Regions from separate parts of the Shewanella avicenniae genome, predicted to be linked through region 2. Evidence: predicted binding sites of a transcription regulator. Region 2 holds the regulator's gene; the other holds the start of a gene.
What was found. The regulator LexA, encoded in region 2, represses DNA repair genes until DNA is damaged. The targets are predictions, from matches to a motif close to TACTGTATNNNNATACAGTA.

Region 1 (10,563 bases), 1.5 Mb from region 2:
TTGTCGACTAAGTGTGCCATGTTTTTAGCCAGTGTGAGTATGGCGCCAATGGCCTGGGCAGATGTTTTGTATCAGGTCAATATTACCGACCCAGAACATCATTTGGCGCAAGTGTCAGTGTCGTTTCCAATGACCAATGAGCGTCAGTTACAGGTGAATCTGCCGGTGTGGCGCACCGGAAAATACACTGTGTTGCCTTTAGCTGACGGAATCCGCAATTTTGTGGCCAAGGATGAGCATGGCCAACCATTAACTTGGCAACGCACCGCCAGCGGTGAGTGGCAGGTTGCACTTGAGCAACCCTCACAAGTCACCGTTACTTACCAGTTATATGCCAATGAGTTGGGGCAGCGTGTACGTGACATCAGCAATACCCATGCATATTTAGATGCCAGTGGGGTGATGATGTACAGCCCGAGTTTTCGCGATCAGCCGGTGCAAGTAGCGTTAACTGTGCCAGAAAACTGGAAAAGCTATTCAGGCATGGCAGCTGGCATTAAACCGCACACTTTTGTTGCGGATAACTATGATGTGTTGATCGATTCGCCGATTGAAACAGGGATCAGCCAATATCGTAATTTCTCTGCAGACGGCAAAGCTTTCGAGCTGGTGGTGTGGGGCGAAGGTAACTTTGACATCGAACAGATGGTGAAAGATTTACAGAAAGTTACCGTGAAGTCACAAGATATTTGGCAGGGATATCCGTTTGAACGTTATCTGTTTATTGTACATGCCACCAGTGGTGCTCGCGGTGCCACAGAACATATCAACTCGACGGTGATCCAACTGCCGCGTTTTAGTTTCAGGGAGCGTAAGGATTATCTTCGCTTTATTAGTACCGCCTCGCATGAGTTTATTCATACTTGGAACGTAAAAGCCTACCGTCCTGAAGGATTAGTACCCTACGATTTTCAACAAGAAAATATGAGTGATCTGCTGTGGATGGCAGAAGGCTCAACCAGCTATTTCCAAAATCAATTGCTATTACGTGCAGGCGTGATGAGCGCTAAAGAGTTTTTAGAGGATATTGCCAAGCGTATTGAACGCAATCAGCATACGCCAGGGCGCGAGCAGCAATCCGTTGCAGAAACTAGTTTAGGTGAGTGGGTGGCAACCAGCGGCGATTACGCCAGTAATCACAGTATTAACATCTACTCTGAAGGGTATTTAGTGTCGATGGCGCTGGATTATCAGCTGCTACGTGACTCAAAACTTAAAGCCTCTTATCGTGATGTGCATAAACTGCTTTACCGTGACTATGCAATTCCAAAAGGCTACAACGCTCAGACAATTAAAACCTTGTTGCAGCAGCTCACTAAACGAGATTATAGCGATTGGTGGTCGAAAAATGTCGAGTCGCCAGTGAGCTATGATTTTAATGAGATGCTTGAACATGCAGGCTTAGCACTAAGCTACGGCAAAGACGCAAAAACGAAAGCCTTTATTGGGGCTAGCGTCAGTGGCACTAGTCTTAAGTTTACCTCGGTGGAGCGCAATGGACCGGCTTGGACAGCTGGTATTGCGGCGGGAGATGAACTGGTTGCAATTAATGGCCTAAAGGTGACCGCGGACGGTTTTGAAAAGCGCATAGAAGATTTTAAGGTTGGTGATAAGGTTAGTGTGACCCTGTTTAAGGATGACACCTTGCAAACTTACGTGGTTACTTTAGCTGAAACACCGGCAGGTAAATTAGCGATCAAACCGTTGGATAAAGCTGCACGTTCACAAAAAGCATTGTTCGAAGCATGGCTGGGTATCGACTGGCCATTTGACAGTGATGGCAATTTTAAAAAGGCAGATTAATTCAGCCAGAGCATAAACAAAAAGCGCCGCGCGGCGCTTTTTGTTTATTTGGGAGCTCTTAAATGGCTTGCTCTTCAAATCCACCTAACTTAGCGATCAAGGTGTTGAGTAGCACGATAATTTCACTGCTCATCAGCACAAAGTCGGCATCGAGCTTGGCCAAGGGATCTTCACCTGCAACATCATCAGTTTGGGCACGAAACTCTTCAGCAAACTTCAAACGGCGAATACCAGCATCAGATTGCAGTACAAACTGAATAGACTGTTCAAATTGGATAGCCAGTTTGTGTACTTGCTTGCCCGATTCAACATGGGCTAATACTTCGTCCTCAGTCAAATCTTGCTGCTTAAACCGTACGATCCCACCATCATCTGCGGCTGATTTCAGTTCAGCTTCGTCCAACAGGTAAAACGGTACCGGAAGCTCACCCTGCTTCAACCAATCAGTAAGCTGGATTTCTATCGGAGTGCTAAAGCTAACGGGGACGACTGGTAAGCTGCCAATCGCTTTACGTAACAGTGCGAGTAACTCTTCAGCTTTGGTTGCGCTACTGCTGTCGACTAACAAGAGTTGCTGCTCTGGCAAAATTAACGCACGAATTTGGCTACGACGACTAAACGCGCGCGGTAATAGTGTCGTGGTGATTTCATCTTTCAGTGCGTCTTTTTCTTTTTTGGTAATTTTTCGCTGTTCTTCAGCTTCAAGATGCGCCACTTTCTCATCTAATGCTTCACGGATCACTTGTGATGGCAGAATCTTCTCTTCTTTGGTCGCGCAAATAAGATGGCGGTTCTCCGCGCTATGCACCAAAGATTGCCCCAGCTTGCCAAGGGCATGGGTGAAACCAAATTTGCTGATGTCCTGGCTTGAGCAGGGATGAAATACAAATTCATCCAACGCTTTTTCCAGCTGTTCAGCCTCGATAGAAAAAGGTTTGTTAAAACGGTAGAGAGTTAGATTTTTAAACCACATATTCGCTGCTCATTCAAAATGGAGTCGGCAGTGTAAGCCATCTGTTTTTCGCCGTAAACCTTGGATAAAAATTCATCAAGATCCACAAATTCAAAGATTTAACTAAAATGTCATATTTCTTTGTATATGTCCTAAACCCGCGCCAGTAAAGGTTTTTAGAAAATAATTTGGCAAAAAAAAATAAATCGACTACCGCGTTAGGTCGCTGTGAAATAAAACTGCAACACGTCATCTGCACACTTTCGCTCGTTCCAAATCCATAACCAAGACGAACATAACGTCGAAAGGAAATAATGATGAACTCTATTTGCAAAACCCTACTCGCTACCGCTATCGCTTCTGCTTGTGTTACCTCTGCATATGCAGCTGATCCACTGACTGTTTACGGCAAACTGAACGTAACAGTACAGTCAAATGATGATGGTGTTGAATCAGAAACTGCGGTGCAAAGCAATGCTTCACGTTTCGGCGCTAAAGGTGAGTATGACTTGGGCAACGCACTGAGTGCTTTCTATCAAGTTGAATATGAAGTTGCTACCGATGACAGCAGCAGCAACAACTTCAAAGCACGCAGCCAGTTTGTGGGTCTGAAGGGCGATTTCGGTGCAATCTCAGTTGGTCGTCAAGACACTATGCTGAAAGTTTCTCAAGGTAACGTAGACCAATTCAACGACTTATCTGGTGACTTGAAGAGTCTGTTCAAAGGCGACAACCGTATCGAACAAACTGTAAACTACGTTTCACCTTCTTTGGGTGGCGTGAAGTTGGGTGTTACTTATGCTGCTGAAGCTTCAAACAGCCAAGACGGTGAAAGCGGTGTATCTGCAGCGCTGATGTACGGTGATGCAGGTCTGAAGAAAACCCCAATCTACGCTGCTATCGCTTATGACTCAAAAGTAAAAGGTTATGACACCGTTCGCGCTAGTGTACAAGGTAAAGTGGCTGACCTGACATTGGGTGCAATGTGGCAGTCTCAAGAAAAATCTGAAGGCGATGCAGACAGCATCGAGGGTTACCTGGTCAGTGCTGCTTACAGCATCGATGCTGTAACATTAAAAGCACAATACCAAGACATGGATGACACTGGCGATTCATGGTCAGTGGGTGGCGACTACAAACTGGCTAAGCCAACTAAGTTGTTCGCGTTCTACACTTCACGCTCTATGGAAGGTTCATCTGACGATGAAAGCTATGTTGGTTTGGGTCTGGAACACAAGTTCTAAGCTCAGCTAAGTCGATGCTAGAGCCAGTCAAATAGACTGGCTTTTTGTTTTTCTAGCGCATGAGGCGTTTTGGCAAAAATAACTGTAGAATAAAAGAAATATGACGGATAAGTTGCTGGTTATTCATAAATCTGTCATAAATTTGTCTAATAATAGCAGCGTGTTATTTTACTTAAAGAAGCACCCATGACTGCAAGAATTTTGATTGTTGAAGATGAAGCCGCCATTCGAGAGATGCTTTCGTTTGTGATGGAACAACATGGCTTTGCGACGACCACAGCCGAAGATTTTGAATCTGCATCTGCACAGCTAAAGGAACCCTATCCCGATCTCATTCTGCTGGATTGGATGTTTCCAGGTGGTAGCGGCATCCAATTTGCTAAGACCCTGAAGCAAGATGAATTTACTCGCCAAATTCCGATTATCATGCTCACTGCGCGTGGTGAAGAGGAAGATAAAGTGAAGGGCTTAGAAGTTGGTGCTGATGACTACATTACCAAGCCTTTTTCACCGAAAGAGTTAGTTGCACGTATCAAAGCTGTGTTACGTCGTGCGGCGCCAACCCGTTTGGAAGATACCATTGAAGTGCAAGGTTTGATGCTCGATCCTGTGAGCCATCGCGTGACGGTGGGTGAGTCTGTACTCGACATGGGGCCGACGGAGTTTCGCTTGCTGCACTTTTTTATGACGCACCCAGAGCGTGTATATTCTCGCGAGCAATTGCTTGATAACGTTTGGGGCACTAACGTATATGTGGAAGATCGTACAGTGGATGTGCATATTCGTCGTTTGCGTAAGGCTGTTGAGCCTTCTGGACACGACCGCCTGATCCAGACCGTACGTGGCGCTGGATACCGTTTTTCAGCCCGCACTTAATCAACCTGTTTTAATTAGCTGACGCCCATGCTGGGCGTTGGGCTAAGTAGGCCTTACCTGACGGCGCAATAATCTATGTTTGATTCCTATTCAGGATACCGACTGTTTTTTCGCTTAGCATTTTATCTGCTGGGGTGTTTATTAGTCGGACTTGTAAGCGGACATCTGCTGTTGGTGCTGTGTATCGGAATGGGGCTAGTGCTCACTTGGCACTATCGTCAGTTGATAAGGCTTAATCATTGGTTGTGGAAAGACCGTCGACTCACACCGCCACAAGGCACCGGTAGCTGGGAAGGCGTATTTAACGGTATTTACCGTCTGCAAGGCAAAAACCGCAAGCGTGTTAGTCAACTTGCTGGATTACTTGGTCGATTTCGCCAAGGTGCCGAAGCGCTGCCAGATGCTGCTGTAGTGCTTGATGCCGGACTGAATATTTTGTGGTGTAACAAATTAGCCCAGTTGATGTTGGGCTTAGTTTGGCCTCAAGATAATGGCCAACGGGTGGATAACCTGATCCGCCATCCTGACTTTGCTGCCTATATCAAAGCGGGAAAATTTGATGATCCCCTCGCTCTGCCGTCACCTGTATCAGAGAAGCGCGTACTTGAAATCCGTATTATTGCTTACGGCGAACAACAAATGCTGTTGATTGCGCGTGATGTCACCCGAGTGCGTCAGCTGGAGGGAATGCGCAAAGATTTCGTGGCCAACGTTTCCCACGAATTAAAAACACCGCTTACTGTACTGCAAGGTTACCTCGAAGTTATGCAGAGTATGGCGGATGAGGATGATCCCAACCAACGAGCTTTGACCTTGATGCAGCAGCAGGCCACCCGCATGAAGTCTATGGTTGAGCAACTATTGGTGTTATCGCGTATCGAGGACTCTGCAGAAATTAACCTCGAAAAAGTGGTCGATATGCAAAAGATGGTGGCCCTGTTACGCACCGAGGCCGAAGCATTAGCGCGTGATGATTATCAAGTCACCTTTGAGGTAGACCCGCAGTTAAATGTTCATGGTGACGAATTGCAACTACGTAGTGCCTGTTCAAATCTTATCTCTAATGCGATTCGTTACACTGAGCCGGGTGGGACGATTCATATACGTTGGCAACAAGTGGCCACTGGCGCCATGTTCAGTGTGACTGATAGTGGCATCGGGATAGCTCAACAACATATTTCACGACTAACCGAGCGTTTTTATCGCGTCGATAATGCGCGTTCAAGACAAACTGGGGGTTCAGGCCTTGGCTTGGCTATTGTAAAACATGCACTTAGCCATCATCACACCGAGCTCGTCATTAATAGTACGCTGGGGAAGGGCAGTACCTTTAGTTTTATTATTCCGCAGCATTTAGTCGTGTAGTTGCCATTGGACTTCTAAATCGAACATCTCGTTCGTCATCTAACTGTCATTATTTGGTCATAAAATGGTGATGAAAGCTCGAAATACTGACGTTAATTTAATCGATAATTTCTGATCCTCACCGGAGTAAAGATGAAACTGAATCCTCTAGCTGGCGCGCTCACGTTATTAGCCTCTAGCTTACTTTCTTTCTCTTCCTTGGCTGCTGTCGACCCAAGCTTGCCAGTTTATCAAAAATCGAGTGGCGTCTCGGGCAATCTTTCTTCCGTTGGTTCTGACACTTTAGCCAACATGATGACCTTGTGGGCGGAAGAGTTTAAGCATATCTATCCCAATGTGAATGTGCAGATCCAAGCTGCAGGCTCATCAACTGCACCGCCAGCACTGACTGAAGGTACATCACAGTTCGGCCCAATGAGCCGTGCGATGAAGCCAAACGAAGAAGAAGCCTTTGAAAAGCACTACGGCTATAAGCCGACCAAAATCCGTGTTGCTATTGATGCTTTAGCCGTTTTTGTTCATAAAGATAATCCTATCAAAGGACTCAATATGGAGCAGATTGATGGCATTTTTTCATCAACGCACAAATGTGGCTCACAAGAGTTCTCTCGTTGGAGTGACTTGGGGCTGACCGGTGCTTGGGGCTTAAAAGACATTCAGCTGTATGGTCGTAACTCGGTGTCTGGGACTTATGGTTTCTTCAAAGATCACGCATTGTGTAAGGGTGATTTCAAGCCGAGTGTGAATGAGCAACCTGGTAGTGCATCGGTGGTGCAGTCAGTATCTCAATCACTCAATGCGATCGGCTACTCAGGCATAGGTTATAAAACCGCAGGGGTTAAAGCGGTAGCGCTGGCCAAACAAGGTGAAGAGTATATTGAAGCGACACCTGAAAACGCCGCCAGTGGCAAATATCCGTTGTCTCGTTACCTGTATGTGTATATTAACAAACACCCAAATCAGCCGTTGACGCCAATGCAGCGCGAATTTCTGAAATATATTCTTTCGAAGCAAGGCCAGATGGTGGTTGAAAAAGATGGCTACGTTTCGTTGCCTATGAGCGTAATCGACAAAGATCTCGCTAAAGCGGGGATCAGTTTGTAAAAGCTCGCAGATACAACAAGGCCCCGATCTTCGGGGCCTTGTTGTATTCATCATGAGGTAAAAATTGTTTGTGCTTTACTCAGCATAAAGTCGATAAACAATTTCACTTTAAGCGGCTGTTGGCTGCGTTGATGTTGCAGTAGTGAAATCCGGCGTTTTTCGCAGCGCCATTCAGGTAGCAAGATCTGTAACCGTCCATCTGAAAGTTGCTGTTTTACAAATAACTCTGGGCCATAAAGTATGCCGCCATTGTGTTCTGCCGCAATAATGGCACCGTTAAGATCGGTTAATGTGAGTTTTGCTGGACCATCATAGTAAAAACTTTCACCGCTCGGATGGCGTAAGGAAAAGTTATAAAGCGGCCAAGCCTTAATGATTTGATGTTGTTCAAGTTGGCGTGGGTGATTGAGCCTTGGCGCTTGCTTGAGGTAATCCGGTGATGCAACGAGGCGATAATCTAACACGCCCATTGAACGTGATATCCACGATGAGTCGGGTTGTGTGCCTCCCACAATTGCCACGTCAATTCCTTCATCAATCAGGTCAAACTCTTCATTGCTTTGCACAATATGCAAGCGGATGTCAGGATAGTTATCGCAAAACTCGTTAAATACATCGATAAATAGCGCGGTGACAATCGAGATGGGCGCTGAAACACGTAATGTACCCTCAGGCGTTTCTGGCGCGCCGTTCAAGGCATCGAATTGCGCTATCAGCGCCTGATATTTTTGAAATAATGCCAGCCCTTCTTCAGTTAACCTCAACTTGCGCGTACTGCGCATCAGTAATTGCTCGTTTAGGACAGCTTCAAGCTTGGCCAGCTTTCGACTTACGGTGGCAACGGGCATCGACAATTCTTTGGCAGCAGCGGAAAAACTTCCCGCATTAACCAAGTGCACGAAAAGGTAAATTAACTGAAATTCAGCAGCTTGCTGACCTGACATGAGCGTCCTTTTTGATGAGCATAAATCTATGCTGATCCTAAAATAACCAATGATTCCGCTGAAGTTTACTGCAATGAACTTGCGAAAAACTGTGGTTGAGAAAAAATTGCACAGTATATTTACTGTATAAAAAATCAGTATATACTGTTTATCAATACAGTACTTCGGGGGCCATTATGCTTTGCCAACTCAGCGTAACAAATTATGCCATCGTTCGGTTTTTAGAGTTAGATTTTAGTGCTGGAATGACCACTATCACTGGTGAAACGGGTGCGGGTAAGTCGATTGCGATTGATGCACTAGGGTTGTGTTTGGGAAACCGAGCTGATGCGAGTGCTGTTCGTCCCGGTGCTGATAAGGCGGAAGTCAGTGCGCGGTTCTCGCTCGCGGACGTGCCGTTGGCTAAACGTTGGCTAGAAGATAATGATCTTGAACTCGATAACGAATGTATTCTGCGTCGCACGGTGACGGCCGACGGACGTTCTCGCGGATATATCAATGGCAATCCTGTTCCCGTGGCGCAGCTAAAGTTGCTTGGAAACTTGTTGATCGGTATTCATGGCCAACATGCGCATCATGCATTATTGCGTGGCGATCAGCAGTTAGTGCTACTAGATAGCTATGCGGGACATAATTTACTGCTGGAGGCTACAACCAAGGCTTACCACAACTTACGTCATGCAGAGCAACAACTAGCAGAGCTATCTCAGAGTGCTCAGGAACGACAAGCTAAGCGCCAGCTCCTTAGTTATCAAGTTGAAGAGTTGAATGAGTTTGCACTAGGTGAGTTCGAATACAGTGAGCTTGAAAACGAGCACAAGCGCTTAGCTAATAGCACCTCATTAGTTGAAAACGTACAAGCCAGTTTGATGCTACTTAGCGAAGATGATGAAGCAAACCTTGAGTCGATGCTCAATAAAGTACTTAGCCTTGCAGAAGAGCTGGTGAGTTATGATGACAAGCTCAGTTCAGTCAATAACATGCTTAATGAAGCGCTTATCCAAATTCAGGAAAGCCGTAGTGAGTTACAGCACTATGCTGATAACTTGGAAATTGATCCTGAATATTTTGCTGAGCTTGAAGCTCGTTTATCAAAAGTGATGCAGCTAAGTCGTAAACATCATGTGTTGCCAGAAGCGCTTTTTCAGCATCATCAATCGTTAATTGCGGAGCTCGCATCTTTAGACTCCAATGACGAGCTGCTAGAGCAGCTGCAAACGCAAGTTGAACTTTATCTGCTTCAATATCAACAAGCATCACAAAAGCTCAGTAGTAGCCGTCAGCGCCATGCTAAGGCGTTAGACAAGCTGGTCACTGACTCTGTGCGTGAACTCAATATGCCAAAAGCGAAGTTTGTTATTGATGTAGCATTTAACGAAGCAGTTATATCGTCTCACGGCAGTGATACGGTTGATTTTAAAGTGAGTACTAACCCTGGCCAGCCGTTAGACAGTTTATCTAAAGTGGCATCGGGTGGTGAGCTTTCACGTATTGGTTTAGGCATTCAAGTGATTACATCGCAGAAGGTTGCCACTCCTACCTTGATTTTCGATGAGGTTGATGTTGGGATTTCTGGGCCAACCGCTGCTGTGGTTGGGCGTATGTTGCGGCAACTGGGCAACTCCACCCAAGTGATCTGCGTGACCCACTTACCCCAAGTGGCTGGAAACGGTCATCAGCAAATGTTTGTTGCTAAACAAAGCAAGGCTGGGATGACTGAAACGTCGATGGTGCCATTAACTCGCGAACAGCGTATTGAAGAATTGGCGCGCCTGCTGGGTGGCGATACTATTACCAGCAATACACTTGCCAACGCACGTGAGTTGCTCGCAGATTAACAACTCACCGTTGCAGCAACAAAAATGCCAGCCTGATGAAGGCTGGCATTTTTTTAAGCGAAAGCGTTGAGTAACTTAGTCAACGATACGCAGTAATTCGTTAATACCCACTTTACCGCGCGTTTTGGCATCTACTTTTTTCACGATGATAGCGGCGTAGAGACTGTACTTACCACATTTTGATGGCAAGTTACCTGAAACTACCACTGAGCCTGCTGGTACGCGACCATAGTGTACTTCGCCGGTTTCACGGTCATAAATCTTGGTGCTTTGACCGATGTATACGCCCATAGAGATCACTGAACCTTCTTCAACGATCACACCTTCTACGATTTCTGAGCGAGCACCGATAAAGCAGTTGTCTTCGATAATCGTTGGGCCTGCTTGCAGTGGCTCCAATACGCCACCGATGCCAACACCACCAGACAAGTGAACGT
Region 2 (10,563 bases):
TGGTTTGAGCGTCTGCTACAGGGCTTGTTGTGGTTGTTCGGCGTGGTGATTTTACTGCTGGCGATTGGCGCGATGTTGGATCATCCGGCGATTGTGAAAAAGCTGGCTGACTACACCGATGACTTAAGCCATGTGGGCTATTTTACCCTGAGCATGGCGCTTGGCTGGTTGCTACTTTTGTTACTCGCACGTAAGCAAGCTGCATTGCTGCAAGCGGGCGTTATCTCCATCTTTGGTTGGGCGCTCTACAGCACTTGGGGGTATGGTTTGCTGGAACATATGCGGACGCCAAAAGATGTCATGCAGCAAACAGCTGCAGTGGTGGGCGATGGGCAGGTAGGACTGATCGATTTCAAAGAGCAGTTCATTTTGTTCTCACCGATCGACATCACTCATTTCAGTTATCTGGCGCCTGTTGAGCAGCAAGAGCGCAACGCGTGGCAGTGGCAACAGCAGCAGGCGAATCGCTACTTGTTAGTGCCAGCCTCAGAAAAGCTGCAGTGTTTTGATATGAGCAAAGGGCAGGATATGGGCGAAGCCCATCGTGAAAGCTGGCTTCTACTTGGCGCTGATGCGCGGATGCCAGATTGCCCCGCACCCGAGGTGACCACTGTGTTCTTTACCCATAAACCGGGGGCGTGGATGCAGGAGTAACGCTGCAGGTTATTTTCAGCAACTGCTCATTTTTTTCAGCAACCATTGAGTTGAAATAGAAAAGCCGTACAGCCTCTGACTCTGTACGGCTTTTTCATTAGATTGGGTGGCACACTGATTGAATGAGCAGCATTTATGTCGTGGCACTGGCTTCCATTGAGTCAGCGTTGATTGCCTAGCTACTCGCCCCGTCACCGGTCACTGGAAGACGTATCGTTAGTGTACCGCTTGCAGCCAGCAACTGGATTGCAACTCTGTGGCCGCGTGCGTTTCTAGCACTATGCCCAATGCGCGGGCGCTCTTGGCCACCAATTGCAGGCGGCGCTTATCTTTATGGTCGAGTTGATCTACCCAACTCACGACAGCACTCGTGGTGCCGCTAGTGAGCGCGCGCTCGGTCGCCCACAACGCTTCCACTTCATCACGCGCATGTACTTGCAGCACCCGATCCATTCGTACACCAGCATTCGCCAAAATGGTTTTGTAGCCTGCAAAGCCGGGATTGATTAACACAATCCAGCGCCCTTGTTGGCTAAGTTGCGCTAATTGGCTGCTGAGTTGTTGCAGCTCGCGGCGACCATTGCTACTGGACGGCAGATTCGACACGCCAACGTCATTAACATCGCTGCTTTCGCTATCGCGCCATAAGCCGGGGTGACGCGGGGCATTACCTTGCAACATACTCATAGCCAATCTCCGTTACGAATAATGCCAACTGCTAGACCTTCGATGGTGAGTGATTGCTCACTTAGGTCAACTTTAATTGGCTTGTAGGCTTCATTTTCAGCGTGCAGATAGACTACATTGCCTTTGCGTTCGAAGCGCTTCACGGTCACGTCATCTTCGACGCGGGCAACGACCACTTGGCCGTTACGGGCTTCCTGCATTTTGTGAACCGCAAGTAGGTCACCTTCTAGAATGCCGATATCCTTCATACTGTCGCCGCGTACCCGCAGCAGAAAGTCTGCACTGGGGTGGAACATCATAGGATCAACTTGGTAGAACTGCTCGATATGCTCTTGCGCCAGAATCGGTTCACCCGCAGCCACTTGGCCGATCAGCGGCAATCCTTGTTCCTCATCCGCCATCTCTTCTTGTGGCAGACGAATCCCCCGCGAGGTACCGGGCATAATTTCGATACAGCCTTTTTTGGCGAGCGCTTTTAGGTGCTCTTCGGCGGCATTGGCACTTTTAAAGCCCAAGCGACGCGCGATTTCAGCACGTGTTGGCGGCATGCCGGTTTCGGCGATGTTGCGCTTAATCAGATCAAGGATCTGCGATTGTCTTGGCGTCAGAGGTCTCATGATAAATCCTGTTTTTTCATACAGTACCTGTCAGTATATACAGTATTTAGTTTCGTGCAACTATTAACCAATTGGTAGCACGTTAACGCACGCTGGACGGATTCTGGTATTCTATGGTCATCAAACGTAGGTTTTATAGAAACATGTCAACTCATACCTCATTCTGGCTGTCTGCCGTTCGCTGGCTTCAACGTAAATTGGTGCACACAGTGGTGGTGCCGCAAGATCCTTTCGCAGACCTCAATCTCGATCGTGACCGTCCGGTTGTTTATGTGATGAAGACCGAATCGTGCAGCGATAAAGCCGCACTGGCCGATGTGACCTACAAACTGGGAATGCCGAGCCCGTACTCAGCGTTGAGCTTGGCTGAGCACTCGCTACCACGGGTGTTGTGTTTGGAAGATGCCAAACCCTTGTTCGGTGCCCGTAAGCAGAATCACGCTTATCTCAGCACTTTTCGTCAGTTGTTGAGCTTGCACCAGCAAGATCCCGCGTTGGATGTGCAGTTGGTGCCGGTGAGCCTCTATTGGGGACGTACCCCGGGTAAAGAAGATGACACCATGCGCGCCGCCGTATTTGAGCGTGAAAGCCCAAGCTGGCTGCGCAAGTTTCTGATGATTTTATTCCTCGGCCGCGACAACTTTGTTCAGTTTGCCAATGCGGTGTCATTGCGGGTGATGGCCGAGCAACATGGCACCGACGAGGCGATTGCCCATAAACTGTCGCGGGTAGCACGGGTGCATTTCCGCCGTCAACGCAAAGTGATGACCGGGCCAGTATTGCCTAATCGCCAAGCACTGTTTGCCGAGTTGCTGCGCAGTGACAATATTCAAGAAGCGATCAACGAAGAGGCGGCGTCGAAGAAGATTTCTCAATCAGAAGCGCGCCACGTCGCAGAAAAATATCTTGATGAGATTGCGGCGGATTACTCTGACAGCTTGATCCGCATCTCTGAGCGTTTGCTGACCTGGTTGTGGAACAAACTCTACAGCGGGATCAACATTAAGGGCGCTGAGCAGATCCGCCAATTGCATCATGACGGCCATGAAATTGTCTATGTGCCGTGTCACCGCAGCCATATGGATTACCTGCTGCTGTCTTACATTCTCTATTTTCAAGGGATGGTACCGCCGCATATCGCTGCGGGGATCAACCTTAACTTTTGGCCCGCAGGGCCTATGTTCCGCCGCGGTGGTGCTTTCTTTATTCGTCGCAGTTTCAATGGTAATAAGCTCTATACAGCGGTGTTTAAAGAGTACCTCGACCGCTTATTCGCCAAAGGCTATTCGGTGGAGTATTTCACCGAAGGTGGCCGTTCGCGTACTGGGCGATTGTTAGCGCCCAAGACCGGCATGCTGGCGATGACCATGCACTCAGTGTTGCGCGGCATTGAACGCCCCGTCACTTTGGTGCCAGTCTATTTGGGTTATGACCATGTGATGGAAGTGGCCACCTATCTGAAGGAGCTGCGCGGCTCCGAGAAGAAAAAGGAATCGGTGTGGCAGGTGCTGGGCGCGATCCGTAAGCTGGGCAATTTCGGCCAAGGTTATGTGAATTTTGGCGAGCCTATTAACTTGCAGCAATTCCTCACTGAAAAGCAGCCGGACTGGCGCAATATTGATCCTGAGTCTGAGCAAAAGCCTGCTTGGCTAACCCCTGCGGTCAATTCGCTGGCAACGAAAGTGATGACGCGCATCAATGATGCCGCCGCCGCAACCGCTGTCACCCTCACCAGCACAGTGTTATTGGCGACCGAACAAAACGCACTTGAGCGTGGCAAGCTGGAGCACCAACTTAACTTCTATCTCGATCTGTTAAAACAAGTGCCTTACACAGGTTTTATCTCGGTTGCCGAGGGTGATGGTGCCGCCTTGTTGCAACAGGGCTTAGATCTTAAAAAATTCTGTATTCAAAATGATGGAATTGGCGATATAGTGTCCATTGATGAAAATGTTGCGGTAACCATGACTTATTACCGAAACAACATCATTCATCTGTTTGCGATTCCCTCATTGTTAGCATGTTGCCTAATTGGCTTTGAAAACAGCAATCGCGAACAGATGCATCAGGTGCTGCAACGCCTGTATCCATTGTTGAAAGCCGAGCTGTTTATGGGCTGCCAACAGGTACAGCAATATGCCGATAAATTGCTGGCACGATTTGCGTCTATGGGCTTTATCAGCGGTGATGATCAGCAATGGCGCGTAACGCCAGAAGGCGAGCTGCCACTGACGCTGCTGGCCGAAGTGATGAGTGAAACGCTGCAACGTTACGCGATGATCTTCAACCTGCTGGCAGCCAATCCGCAAATTGAGCGTGGCGATTTAGAGTTAGAAAGCCATCTTTTGGCCAGCCGACTCGGCCGTTTGCATGGCATAACAGCACCGGAATTCTACGACAAGAAGTTGTACTCAATGCTCAGTATAAAACTCAAAGAGCTTGGGTATCTCAACAATAACAACAATATGGATGAGATTTCCGCCGTGCGCGATCTAGTTAACCAGTTATTGACGCCTCAAGTTCGTCAAACAATTGTTGCCAGTGCGGAAGTCCAACAGGAGAGTTGATGAAGCACAGCAACAGCCCTGATTCGCCGCGGTCGTTGATCGGCGGGGCGATGATTATTGCCGGTACCACGGTCGGTGCCGGTATGTTTTCGCTACCTGTGACTGGCGCCGGCATGTGGTTTAGTTATGCCGCGATCATGCTGGTCGGTGTGTGGTTCTGCATGTGGATGTCGGGGTTACTGCTACTCGAAACCAACCTGCATTTTGAACCGGGTGCCAGCTTTGACACCTTAACCCGCAAAACCCTCGGCCAGTTCTGGCGGGTGGTCAATGGCGCTTCTATCGCCTTTGTGCTCTACATTCTCACCTACGCCTACATCAGTGGCGGCGGTTCCATCGTAAATCATGCGATTTCATTTTCAGGGCTAGATCTGCCACAAAGTATGGCGGCGTTAGTGTTCGCCATTGTGCTGGCGTTAGTGGTGATGGTGTCGACCAAAGCGGTTGATCGTTTCACCACCATTATGATTGGCGGCATGGTGATCTCCTTCGTATTGGCCATCGGCAATCTGTGGCTGGAAGTCGATCCGGTCAAGCTGTGGCAACCGGATGGTGAGCAAGTGTTTTCGCCTTACTTGTGGGCCGCCATTCCCTTCGGCCTCACTAGCTTTGGTTACCACGGTAATGTGCCATCGTTGATGAAATATTACGGTCGCCAGCCCAAGACTATTGTTAAAGCGATCAGCATAGGTACCGCGTTTGCGCTGGTGATTTACCTCGGCTGGATGGTTGCCACCATGGGCAATCTCAGCCGTAGCTCATTTGCTGAGGTAATTGCCGCCGGTGGCAACATGGGCGTGCTGGTGGGCGCGCTGCAAAACGTGGTCGACAGCGACTTGATGAACAGCATGTTGACCCTGTTTGCTAACCTCGCAGTGGCCAGCTCCTTCCTTGGGGTGACGCTGGGGTTATTCGACTATGTGGCGGATCTGTTTGGCTTTGATGATAGCCGCAGCGGCCGTATCAAAACCTCACTGGTGACCTTTGTGCCGCCGACCATACTGGGCGTGTTATTCCCTGATGGCTTTTTGATTGCGATTGGCTTTGCCGGTTTAGCGGCCACCATTTGGGCAGTCATTGTGCCAGCCCTGATGGCCTATCGTTCACGTCAGCTATTTGCTGAAGCCAAAGGCTTTAGAGTGCCAGGCGGGACACCGCTGATTGTGATTGTGGTGCTCTTTGGTGTGGTCACTGCGGTGTGTCATCTGTTATCGATGGCCAACATTCTACCTGTGTACCACGGCTAAGCCTGCGGGGTGACTAGCGCGGCGATAAAAGCAGCGCTAGTCAACTTAAGGTAAACGTTAACTTAATGACCTGCTTGACATTTTTTTTGGTTGCAGTAATTTAAGCGCACAGCGTCACGCTGTTCTCTCGCGGGTGTAGTTCAATGGTAGAACGGCAGCTTCCCAAGCTGCATACGAGGGTTCGATTCCCTTCACCCGCTCCAATGATCTCCGCTGAAATTTCTTTTTTATCCGGCAATTTTTTGATGGTTAGCCCAATAAAAAACCACTGTGATTACTGCATCTTGCAGAAATAACAGTGGCTTGATCTTTGTTGGCGTGCGCTTAGATATCGAATACTAGGCTGCCCGGCGGCAGGAACGGCCAGTTAAGCCGACTTGGGGTGGTTGCTCCTTGCTCACCAAAGAAGTAACCGGTTTGCGGCGTAGCAAATACTTGGCTGCCTTTTGTTAGCCCCAACTGTTTCACGCGCTGATGGCTGAATGTTGCTTCCCACAACTCATCGCTATCCCAACCGCGCGGCGCCAGTTCAACACGCGCTTCGGCACCAATTGCGGTTACCGCCACTACATCAAACGGCAAACAGGCTTGGCTATTCGGTTTGTCGGCTAATTCCAGTTCGTGGCTACGAACGTATAACACGCCATTTTGCTGCAGCTCAGTTTGTTCGGGCGGTACCAGAAATGCTTCTCCGTTGCGCCAGTGATCTTGCTGCCAATCGACATTCAGCACGTTAACGTTACCGAGAAAATCAAACACAAAGCGACTGTTGGGCTGCGCATACAGTTCCGCAGGGGCATTGATCTGCTCAATATGGCCGTTGCTCATCACCACCACCCGATCAGACAGTTCCAATGCTTCGTCCTGATCGTGAGTCACGAACACGCTGGTGAATTTGAGTTCGTCATGCAGGCTGCGCAGCCAACGGCGTAACTCTTTACGTACCTTGGCATCCAATGCGCCGAATGGCTCATCCAGCAGCAGCACTTCAGGTTGCGTGGCCAATGCGCGTGCCAGCGCAATCCGCTGCTTTTGCCCGCCAGAGAGTTGTTCTGGGTAGCGTTGTGCCAAATGCGCCAGCTGGACGGTTTCCAACAGTTGGTTCACCCGCTGTTTGATTTCTGCGGCGGATGGCCGTTGCTTTCGTGGCATCACTTGCAGACCAAAGGCGACGTTTTCTGCCACCGTCATGTGGCGAAACAGCGCGTAGTTTTGGAAAACAAAACCCACACGACGTTCACGCACATGCACTTGAGTAACGTCCCGGTCACCAAAATAAAGTTGGCCGCTATCCGCCCCTTCAAGCCCAGCGATAATACGCAGCAAGGTGGTTTTACCTGAGCCAGAAGGCCCCAGTAGCCCGATCATCTCTCCCTCTTGAATATCAAGATTGAGCGGCGACAGTGCCTGAAACTGGCCAAATTTTTTGGAAATATTAGCAAGACGAATACTCATAATTGGCTCTGCTCATTATCGTTATGGGCGGATAAACTGCGTTGTTGGCGCCATTCCACGATAGCTTTTAACAACAAGGTAAATAGGGCGATTAATGCCAACAGCGAGGCGCTGGCAAAGGCCGCTTCAGCCTGATAATCCTCATACAGCAGCTGCACGTGCAGCGGTAGGGTGTTGGTTTCACCGCGAATATTGCCAGACACCACGGCCACCGCACCGAACTCGCCAACGGCTCTCGCATTGGTGAGGATCACCCCGTAAATCAGTGCCCACTTGATATTGGGCAGGGTGACGCGGCGGAATAATTGCCACCACGAAGCACCGAGAATTACCGCCGCTTCCTCTTCAGACGGGCCCTGCTGTTGCATCAGCGGGATCAGCTCACGCGCCACGAAGGGGCAGGTGACGAAGATGGTCACCAGCAGAATGCCCGGCCAGGCAAACATCACTTGCAGATCGTGTTCAAACAGCCATTCACCTAACCAACCGCTGTTGCCATAAAGCAGCAGATACAGCAAACCGGCCACCACTGGCGATACTGCAAACGGAATATCCATCAAGGTGATGAGAATTTTGCGCCCGGGAAATTCAAACCGGGTGACACACCATGCCAGCAGTACCCCAAACACCAGGTTAATCGGTACGGTTAGCGCCGCCACCATCAGTGTTAACCCGATCGCATGCAGTGAATCTGGGTCAGATAAATGGTTGAGGTATTGCTGCACACCGCCAGCAAAGGCCTGTTGGAAAATACTCGCCAGCGGCACCAACAAAAACAGGCAGCTTAGTAACACAGCAAGGGTGATCAGCGACCATTTGATGAGCGGCGCATCGCCTACGCTGGCAGGTTTAAATGAACTCATCTGCGCTCCTTAACGTCCACGAATACGGCGCAGGTAACGCGCTTGCCACAGGTTGATCAACAGCAGCAGTAATAACGAGGTCATCAACACCACCGAAGCAATCGCGCTGGCACCGGCAAAATCAAACTCCTGCAACTTCACGAAAATCATCAAAGAGGTAATTTCGCTGATATAGGGCATGTTGCCAGCAATAAAAATCACCGCGCCAAATTCGCCTAAGCTGCGGGTGAAGGATAACGCTGCACCTACCATCAAGGCGGGCCACAGTGACGGCAGAATAATGCGCCAGAACACCGCAGCATCTGACGCACCGAGCGTCATACCTGCTTCTTCTTCATCGTGGGATAACTCTTCTAGCACCGGCTGCACGGTGCGCACCACAAACGGAATACTGGTAAACACCATCGCCACCACAATCCCTAACGGCGAGTAGGCGACTTTAATACCTAGTGTCGCTAATAGACTGCCGATTTGGCCGTTCTCCGCATAGAGGGTGGCTAGGGTAATCCCCGCCACGGCCGTTGGCAGCGCAAACGGCAGATCCACTAACGCATCCAACAGACGTTTGCCGGGAAACTCATAACGCACCAGCACCCACGCCAATAACAGGCCAAACAAGCAATTGAATATTGACGCGGCCAATGCCGAAAGCAGGGTGACTTTATAACTGGCCACCACACGCGGATCGGCAACCACGTTCCAATATTCCGCCCAACTCATGGTGCTGGTTTGCATGATCAGTCCGGTGGTGGGCAGCAGCAGGATCAAGCTAACAAACAGCAAGGACACCCCTAAGCTGATGCTAAACCCTGGTAACACCCGTTTATGGCGCAAGCGCCCGTTATTCAACATCACAGAATTAGCCACCACATATCGTTCATTGAATTTGAGTATCGCAGCTTCAAATTCGATTGACTGCTTGCATACCGTTGTTAAAAACGACCAATAAAAACCTATCAGTTACAGACCACTAGACCCAGGACTGGCCTAGGTCTAGGAAGTTGCTTATCAACCCGAGCGCTTAGCGCTTCAACAGTTGATCCAGCTTAGCGCCGTTAGCAAATTGGGTTTTCATCGCGTTGTCCCAACCGCCGATGATATTCTCTACGGTCAGCAGGTCAACTTCTGGGAATTTTTCGGCAAATTCCGCTTTCACTTTATCGTTGTGAATACGGTAGTTAAACCCAGCCAGCAGACGTTGTGCTTCTTCGCTGTACAGGTAGCTTAAGTACTCGGTTGCCAGTTCTTCGTTACCGTTACGTTTGGCGTTTTTCTCCACCACGGCTACTGGGAACTCTGCCAGAATCGAGGTCTTAGGCACCACAACTTGGTAGTCGTCAGTACCGTATTGTTGACGAATGTTGTTCACTTCAGATTCAAAGGTAATCAACACATCACCAATACCACGCTCAACAAATGAGGTAGTCGCGCCACGGCCGCCCGTATCAAATACCGCTACGTTGCCCAGCAGGGTTTTGAGGAACTTGTCCAACGCCGCTTGATCGTCTTTGCCATACAGCTTTTGTGCATAACCCAAGGCGGCTAAGTAGGTATAACGAGCGTTACCTGAGGTTTTAGGATTAGGGAACACCAGTTTTACGTCATCCTTGGTCAAATCACCCCAATCGCTGATCTGCTTCGGATTACCTTTACGCACCAAAAACGCGATGGTGGAGTAGTAAGGTGAACTAGCGTTCGGCAGCAGTTGTTGCCAATTTGCTGGGATCAACTTGCCACGATCAGCCAATACCTGCACATCGGTCACTTGGTTGAAGGTCACCACATCGGCAGGTAAACCTTGCAGAATCGAGCGCGCTTGCGCTGATGAACCTGCGTGCGACTGTTTGATTTCAACAGTTTTACCGGTTTTCTCTTCCCAGTGTTTAGCAAACACAGGGTTATAGGCACTGAACAGCTCCCGCGCGATATCGTAAGAGGTATTCAGCAGTGTTTGATCTGCGGCTGCCACGTTGAGTGAGGTGCCCAGAAACAGGGTTCCCACTAGGGCCTTTATCAATTTGACTGACATTTTTACTCCTTAATCTGACAACAGCGTCAGTGTGTTGCGATATAGAGTAATAGATGTGATTTTTTATAAGAAGATGTGTATCTAGAGCTTTTTGGAATAACTATTAGCGAATAATTGTATGTCGCCGACAAAAATCGCCGTGTTTGTGACCGATAACCGTCTTAGAATAGAGCCACGCAAATTTTCGATAAAAGATTTAAAGGATCATGGCAGTGTCTGATTTTCCGACCATTGAAGCCTGCATTGGGCAAACGCCGTTAGTACGTCTGCAACGGTTAGACTGTGGTAGTGCCACCGTACTGTTAAAACTTGAAGGGAATAACCCTGCGGGTTCAGTCAAAGACCGCGCAGCACTGAATATGATCGTGCAGGCCGAACAGCGACAAGAGATCCACCCTGGCGATACGCTTATTGAAGCGACCAGCGGCAATACCGGCATTGCGT

Region 1: the regulator LexA is predicted to act here: its motif matches at 8,431-8,450, upstream of recN (DNA repair protein RecN).

The regions. Positions count from the first base shown of each region.
Region 1 is NZ_CP071503.1:2,749,836-2,760,398, reverse strand. Features, by position in the region: gene JYB87_RS12190 (M61 family metallopeptidase) at 19-1,803, shown strand; gene rdgC (recombination-associated protein RdgC) at 1,862-2,776, opposite strand; gene JYB87_RS12180 (porin) at 3,070-3,999, shown strand; gene phoB (phosphate regulon transcriptional regulator PhoB) at 4,186-4,875, shown strand; gene phoR (phosphate regulon sensor histidine kinase PhoR) at 4,951-6,240, shown strand; gene JYB87_RS12165 (PstS family phosphate ABC transporter substrate-binding protein) at 6,373-7,344, shown strand; gene JYB87_RS12160 (LysR family transcriptional regulator) at 7,395-8,288, opposite strand; gene recN (DNA repair protein RecN) at 8,465-10,126, shown strand; gene dapD (2,3,4,5-tetrahydropyridine-2,6-dicarboxylate N-succinyltransferase) at 10,202-10,563, opposite strand, start outside.
Region 2 is NZ_CP071503.1:61,310-71,872, forward strand. Features, by position in the region: gene JYB87_RS00300 (ArnT family glycosyltransferase) at 1-654, shown strand, start outside; gene JYB87_RS00305 (cell division inhibitor SulA) at 871-1,341, opposite strand; gene lexA (transcriptional repressor LexA) at 1,338-1,958, opposite strand; gene plsB (glycerol-3-phosphate 1-O-acyltransferase PlsB) at 2,102-4,525, shown strand; gene mtr (tryptophan permease) at 4,525-5,772, shown strand; tRNA gene JYB87_RS00325 (tRNA-Gly) at 5,902-5,975, shown strand; gene JYB87_RS00330 (sulfate/molybdate ABC transporter ATP-binding protein) at 6,097-7,227, opposite strand; gene cysW (sulfate ABC transporter permease subunit CysW) at 7,224-8,090, opposite strand; gene cysT (sulfate/thiosulfate ABC transporter permease CysT) at 8,100-8,945, opposite strand; gene cysP (thiosulfate ABC transporter substrate-binding protein CysP) at 9,112-10,119, opposite strand; gene cysM (cysteine synthase CysM) at 10,332-10,563, shown strand, end outside.